2 regions of the Kitasatospora sp. NPDC098652 genome follow, and region 1 is predicted to be linked to the other one. Evidence: riboswitches for the same ligand, from Rfam matches in the RefSeq annotation. Region 1 holds a riboswitch; the other holds the start of a gene.
The links. Region 1 has a riboswitch for cobalamin ahead of ACIQWA_RS12175 (FecCD family ABC transporter permease). Riboswitches for the same ligand answer to the same signal wherever they lie in the genome.
Positions count from the first base shown of each region.

Region 2: linked by a shared signal. The riboswitch ahead of ACIQWA_RS39380 (CoA-acylating methylmalonate-semialdehyde dehydrogenase) and the one ahead of ACIQWA_RS12175 (FecCD family ABC transporter permease) in region 1 are both predicted to bind cobalamin.

Region 1 is NZ_JBIWAQ010000004.1:320,085-323,476, forward strand. It holds gene ACIQWA_RS12155 (amino acid ABC transporter ATP-binding protein) at 1-70, shown strand, start outside; gene ACIQWA_RS12160 (CGNR zinc finger domain-containing protein) at 207-794, shown strand; gene sodX (nickel-type superoxide dismutase maturation protease) at 803-1,246, opposite strand; gene sodN (superoxide dismutase, Ni) at 1,459-1,854, shown strand; cobalamin riboswitch at 1,975-2,120, shown strand; gene ACIQWA_RS12175 (FecCD family ABC transporter permease) at 2,216-3,268, shown strand; gene ACIQWA_RS12180 (ABC transporter ATP-binding protein) at 3,265-3,392, shown strand, end outside.
Region 2 is NZ_JBIWAQ010000040.1:21,921-25,312, reverse strand. It holds gene ACIQWA_RS39385 (acyl-CoA dehydrogenase family protein) at 1-274, opposite strand, end outside; gene ACIQWA_RS39380 (CoA-acylating methylmalonate-semialdehyde dehydrogenase) at 271-1,770, opposite strand; cobalamin riboswitch at 1,981-2,172, opposite strand; gene ACIQWA_RS39375 (serine hydrolase domain-containing protein) at 2,260-3,392, opposite strand, start outside.

The DNA.
Region 1 (3,392 bases):
CAACCCCCGCGAGGTGCTCACCAACCCCCAGCACGAGCGCACCAGGGCCTTCCTCTCCAAGGTGCTCTGAGCCCGTACGCCCGGCGCCCGGCAGACGACTTCCTGCCGGGCGCCGACGTTTTCCCCGGCCGGGTAATAGGCTGGAAGCGCCCAGCCCGTTACCGCAACGGTCCGGGCCCGTTACCGCAACCACTGGAAGGACCGCCGTGGAGCTCGCCTCGTACGCCGATCTCGCCGTTCGGCTGGTGAACACCGAGGAACCCGAGCGCGGCACCGACACGCTGACCTCGGTGGACGCCGTACGCGCCCTGTTCTCCGACTCCTCCCGCGCCGCCGCGCTGGCCGACGAGTCCGACGTGCCCCGGCTGCGGGCGGTGCGGACCAGGCTGCGCGGGGTGTTCGAGGCCGCCGCCGAGGGGGACGAGATCCGGTCCGTCGACCTGCTGAACAGCCTGCTGATGGAGTACCCCGTCAGCCCGCTGGTCTCCGGGCACGACTACCTGGACGACGCCGGCCGGCCGCGCTGGCACCTGCACCTGGCCGACAACTCGCCCACCGCCACGGCGCACTTCAGCGCCGTCGCCTGCATGGGCCTGGCCGTGCACCTCACCGAGCTGGGCGCCGACCGGCTCGGCATCTGCCAGGCCGCGCCGTGCCGCAACGCCTACCTGGACACCTCGACCAACCGCTCCCGCCGCTACTGCTCCGACCGCTGCGCGACCCGCGCCAACGTCGCCGCGTACCGGGCCCGCAAGCGCCAGGAGGCCGAGGCGGCGCACACCGCCGGGACGTAGCGGCGGCCTCAGGGCTCGTCGACGAAGACCCCGAACCGGCGGGCCAGGCCCGGCACCCGGGCCAGCCGGGGGCCGAGCAGCAGCCGCTCCAGTCCCCGGCCCGGCGCCAGCCAGGCCGGGCTCGGCCGCAGCCGCAGCAGCACCCGGCCGAGCACCAGCTCGTCCGGGACCGGGCCGTAGCTGCGGCTGTCGCTGTCCACCGGACGGTTGTCGGACAGCAGCCACCAGCCCTTCGGACGGCGCTCGGCGGCCCGCTTCACCACCAGCAGGTCCTGCTGGAACGGGTGCCGGAACAGCACCACCGCACCGGGCCGGATCGGCGCGCCGTAGCGGACCAGCAGCTGGTCGCCCTCGCGCAGGGTCGGGACCATCGACGGGCCCGAGACGTCCACCAGCCCGAACGGCACCGCGCCGCCCGGCCCGCCGCCCTGCGGCTCCGTGCTCCGCGTCATGGCTCCTCCTCCGGGGGACCGACCGCCCCCAGTCTGCCGTACGGACCGTCATCCGTTCGATGTCCGGACGACCCCGGTCACAGGTCCGTTCGATGTCCGGATTACCCCGGTTCCGGGTCCGTCTTTTGCCCTAGGCCCACCGCCCGGCCGCGAAACCCGGAGGCCGGAAGGGTAATCTCGGGCGCGGGAAGACGATCTAAGGAAGGACTCCCATGTTCTCTCGTCTGTTTGCACCGCGTGCCACTGCTCACGCCCACTGCGACCTGCCGTGCGGTGTCTACGACCCGGCCCAGGCCAAGCTGGAGGCCGAGTCGGTCAAGGCCACCCAGGAGAAGTACCAGGCCAACGAGGACCCGCACTTCCGCGCCCGCGCCATCATCATCAAGGAGCAGCGCGCCGAGGCCGTCAAGCACCACATCTCGGTGCTGTGGAGCGACTACTTCAAGGCCCCGCACTTCGAGAAGTACCCGCAGCTGCACCAGCTGATCAACGACACCCTGAAGGCCGCCTCGGCCGCCAAGGCGTCCACCGACCCGGCCACCGGCCAGGCCCTGCTGGACCTGATCGCCGAGGTCGACAAGATCTTCTGGGAGACCAAGCAGGCCTGAGCCTGACGCGTCGCCACCCGGCCGCCCCCGTCCGCACCGTCGGACGGGGGCGGTCGTGCGTTTCCCGGGCCGGTCCGGGTCTCCCAGGCCTGCCACCCCGGGAACGGATCCCGGTAAGGGTTGCCTGCCCTGAGTGGCTGTTATGCTGCCAGGGCGTCCGAGGGGGAAGTCCGGTGCGAATCCGGCGCTGACCCGCAACGGTGAGCACGGCCCGCGGTCCCGGGGCCGGGCCAGCCCGATCGCCCCCGGCCGCTGAACTCCCGACAACTCGCCGTGGACTGCGAGGGGAAGGCGCCCGGGCCCGCCCCCGACCGGCGCCCGCCCCGGCACACCCGCGGCCCGAGGCAAGGCGCGCCCGCACGTGAGTGACCCCGTTCGCCGAATACCGACCCTCCCGCTCGCCCTCGGCCTCGCCGCCGCCCTGCTGCTCTCGCTGGTCTGCGGAGTCGCGCTCGGCGCCTCCGGGATCGAACTCCCGGGCGTCCTGCGGCTGTTGGGCGCCGGGCTGACCGGCGGACGGCTGGACGCGAACGACGCGGCGGCGTACGCGATCGTCTGGGAGCTCCGGCTGCCGCGCACCCTGCTGGCCGCCGTGGTCGGCGGCGGGCTGGCCGCCACCGGGGTCGCCGTCCAGGCCCTGGTGCGCAACGCCCTCGCCGACCCCTTCGTGCTCGGCATCTCCTCCGGCGCCGCCGTCGGCGCCAACGCCGTCCTGCTGCTCGGCGCCTTCGCCTCGCTCGGGGTGTGGGCGATCTCGGTCTCCGCGTTCGGCTCCGCGCTGCTCGCCATGGCGCTGGTCTACCTCGCCGCCCGCACCGCGTACGGGCTCACCCCGCTGCGGCTGGTGCTCACCGGCACCGCGCTCTCCTACGGCTTCTCCGCCGTGACCACCCTGATGGTCTTCTCCGCCGACCACGCCGAGGCCGCCCGGGACGCCATGATGTGGCTGCTCGGCAGCCTCGGCGGCGCCACCTGGGGCTCGGTGCCGATCGCGGCCGGCACCGTACTGGCCGGACTGGCCTACCTGGCCTGCGCCGCCGGGCGGTTGGACGCGCTCGCGATGGGCGACGAGACCTCCGCCTCGCTCGGCGTCGACCCGGACCGGCTGCGCCGGGAACTGTTCGTGGTCACCGCCGCCGTCACCGGCACCGTGGTCGCCGTCAGCGGGGCGATCGGCTTCGTCGGACTGCTGATGCCGCACCTGGCCCGGATGCTGGTCGGCGCCGGGCACCGCCGGGTGCTGGTGATCGCGCCGCTCGCCGGCGCGCTGCTGCTGGTCTGGGTGGACATCGCCTCCCGCACCCTGCTGGCGCCCGCCGAACTGCCCGTCGGAGTGTTCACCGCGGTGCTCGGGGTGCCCGCCTTCCTGCTGATGATGCGCCGCCGCGGCCAGGCCTTCGGAGGCCGGCGATGACGGCGAAGACGGGCCCGACCCCTTCGACCGGCGCCGAGGACCTGCGCGTCGACGGCGTCTCGGTGGAACTGGCCGGCGCCCGGCTGGTCCACGAGGTGAGCCTGGCGGCCGCCGCCGGGCAGGT
Region 2 (3,392 bases), on a different contig from region 1:
ACAGGTAGGCGGCGATCGACGGGCAGCCGGTCGCGAGCGCCTCGAAGGCGACCACCCCGTCCAGTCGGGAGAGTTCCGATCCGCCGACGTCCTCGCGCACGTACACACCGGCCAGGCCCACGTCCGCCGCCTTGCGCAGCACGTCGACCGGGAAGTGCTCGTCCCGGTCCCATGCCACCGCGTGCGGGGCGAGGTGCTCGTCGGCGAAGGCCCGGGTCGCCTCCGCGATGGCGCGCTGGTCGGCCGTCAGGTCACTTGCGTGCACCGTACTCATCCCATCGTCGGCATGGTGAAGCTCGCACCCTCCTTGACCCCGGAGGGCCAGCGCGAGGTGACGGTGCGGGTGCGGGTGTAGAAGCGGATCGAGTCCGGGCCGTGCTGGTTGAGGTCGCCGAAGCCGGAGCGCTTCCAGCCGCCGAAGGTGTGGTACGCGATCGGCACCGGGATCGGCACGTTGACCCCGACCATGCCGGTGTTCACCCGGCGGGCGAAGTCCCGGGCGGTGTCGCCGTCCCGGGTGTAGATGGCCACGCCGTTGCCGAACTCGTGCTCGCTCGGCAGCCGCAGCGCCTCCTCGTAGTCAGCGGCGCGGACCACGGTCAGGACCGGGCCGAAGATCTCCTCCCGGTAGATCCGCATGCCGGGGGTGACCCGGTCGAACAGCGAGGCGCCGAGGAAGTAGCCGTCCTCGTGGCCGGGAAGGCGGAAGTCCCTTCCATCCACGACGAGTTCGGCTCCCTCCCGGACTCCGAGATCCAGGTAGCCGCGGACCCGCGCCAGGGCGTCGCGGCCGACCAGCGGACCGAAGTCGGCCGCCGGGTCGTCCGAGCGGCCGACCTTCAAGGCGGCGATCCGCTCGACCAGCTTCGCCACCAGCGCGTCCGCGGTCTCCTCCCCGACCGGGACGGCGACCGAGATCGCCATGCAGCGTTCGCCGGCCGAGCCGTAGCCGGCGCCGACGAGGGCGTCGGCGGCCTGGTCGAGATCGGCATCCGGCATCACGATCATGTGGTTCTTCGCACCGCCGAAGCACTGGGCGCGCTTGCCGTGCGCTGCCGCGGTCGCGTAGACGTACTGGGCGATCGGGGTCGAGCCGACGAAGCCGAGCGCCTCGACCCGGGGGTCCTCCAGCAGCGTGCCCACGGCCTCCTTGTCGCCGTTGACGACGTTGAGCACGCCCGGGGGAAGCCCCGCTTCGAGGAAGAGCTCGGCCAGGCGCAGCGGCACCGAGGGGTCGCGCTCGGAGGGCTTGAGGACGAAGGCGTTGCCGCAGGCCAGCGCGGGCGCGGCCTTCCAGAGCGGGATCATCGCCGGGAAGTTGAACGGCGTGATGCCCGCGACCACGCCGAGTGGCTGGCGCATCGAGTAGACGTCGATGCCGGTGCCGGCGTTGTCGCTGAACTCGCCCTTCAACAGGTGCGGGATCCCGGCGGCGAACTCCACCACCTCCAGGCCGCGCTGGATGTCGCCGTGGGCGTCGGCCACGGTCTTGCCGTGCTCGGCGGAGAGCAGCCGGGCCAGGTCCTCCTTCTCCTGCTCGACCAGGTGCAGGAAGCGCAGCAGCACCCGCGCCCGCCGCTGCGGGTTCCAGGCGGCCCACTCGGGCTGGGCCTGCGCGGCGTCGGCGATCACCGCCTCGACCTCGGCCCGGTCGGCCAGCGGCACCCGGGCCTGCACCCGGCCGGTGTTGGGGTCGTACACGTCGCCGAACCGGCCGGACGTCCCGGCGACGCGCTTGCCGCCGACGAAATGGGTCAGTTCACGGACCATCGGTTCCTTCTCTCATCGTGGATGGGGAGAGGAGGAATGGAGAGACCGCCGCCACCGTCCGGGCGCACGGTCGTGCGCGCCTACGGCGGTCCGGCGATTGACGTCAGCGTCGGGGGAGCAGGTGTGCCCCGACGGTCAGCACGGCAGGGCAAGGGGCAGCGGAACGGGAAGGGCAGCCCGGAGTCATGCGTGTCGTCTCCATCCTCGTGGAAAACACGGACCACCCGCGGCCGGTATCCTGACTCCCGGATCCACGCCCGCCCCCAGGCCTTCCCGGCTGGCTGCCAGTGGCCGTCATCCACGAGGACGAACTCCCCGGTCACAGTGGCGGGACCGTGCCGGACTCACACCGGCTTCCCTGACACCGCGGACCTGCCATCGACCATATAGTCGGACGTCCTAGTAAGTCCAGAGGCCCGGGGCCCGAGGCGCGAGGCCTGCGGCGCGCCCTGCTGTCGTGACCTCCCCCGCGTCCCCCCGGGTCGCGTGTCAGGCCTGGTCGGAGGCGTCACCGTAGACGTTGTCGGGGCTGACCACCCGGGTGATGGCCCGGCCGAGCAGGGTGCTGGGGTTCTCGCCGTTCGAGGGGATGTCCGTGTTGAGCAGGATCACCATCGTCGCCTTCTGGGCGGGCAGGTAGACCGTCAGGCTCTGGTAGCCGGGCAGGGAGCCCGCGTGGCCGATCCACCCGTGGTTGATGTCGATGCCCAGCCCGTAGGCGTCGCCCGGCGCGCCGGTGGGCTGCGCGTCGAGGCGCTCCGCCTGGGTCTTCGGGGACAGTAGGCCGCCGGTCGCGACGTTCTCCGCCCAGGAGCGCATGTCGTCGAGGTCCGAGATCATCGCGCCGGCTGCCCAGCCCCAGCTCGGGTTGAAGTCCGTGGCGTCCGCCACCGTGCCGTCCGGCGTCATGTCGGTGTAGCCGTGGGCGTGCGGCAGCGGGAACTCCGCCGCCACCGGCAGGAAGGTGTGGTCCAGACCGCTCGGCCGCGTGATCAGGTCCCGGATCACGTCCCGCAAGGGGCGGTGGGTGACCTTCTCGACGACCAGGCCGAGCAGCACGGTGTTGGTGTTGGAGTAGTCGAACTGCGTGCCGGGCGGGAACTGGTTGGGATGCTCGAAAGCGATGTCGAGCAGCTCGTTCGGCGACCACTGGCGATGCGGCTCGGTCGTCAGCAGGTGCTGGAAACCCGCGTCCTTGCTGTAGGCGAACAGGCCGCTGCGCATGTCCGCGAGCTGACGCAGCGTGATGTGCTCTCCGTCGGGCACCCCGTCGACGTACCCGGAGATCGGGTCGTCCAGGCCGACCTCGCCGCGGTCGACGAGCTGGAGCAGCGCGGTGACGGTGAAGGTCTTGGTCTCGCTGCCGATCCGCATGTTGAGGTCGGTTCGCATCGGGGCGCAGTCGCTCGTGTCCGCGACGCCGAAGGCCCGTACGTAGCGCGGCTGTCCGGGCTTCCAGACGCCCACGATCACGCCGGGGACACCGGCGTCGGCGGCCGTCTGCCGGATCACCCGGTCCAGCTTCGCCGCGGTCGCTTCCCAGGACTGCGACGCGGCGGCCGGTTCCCTGGGGACCGGTACGGCCGCCGCGGGCGCGGCGATCGCGGGCAGGGAGGCTGCCA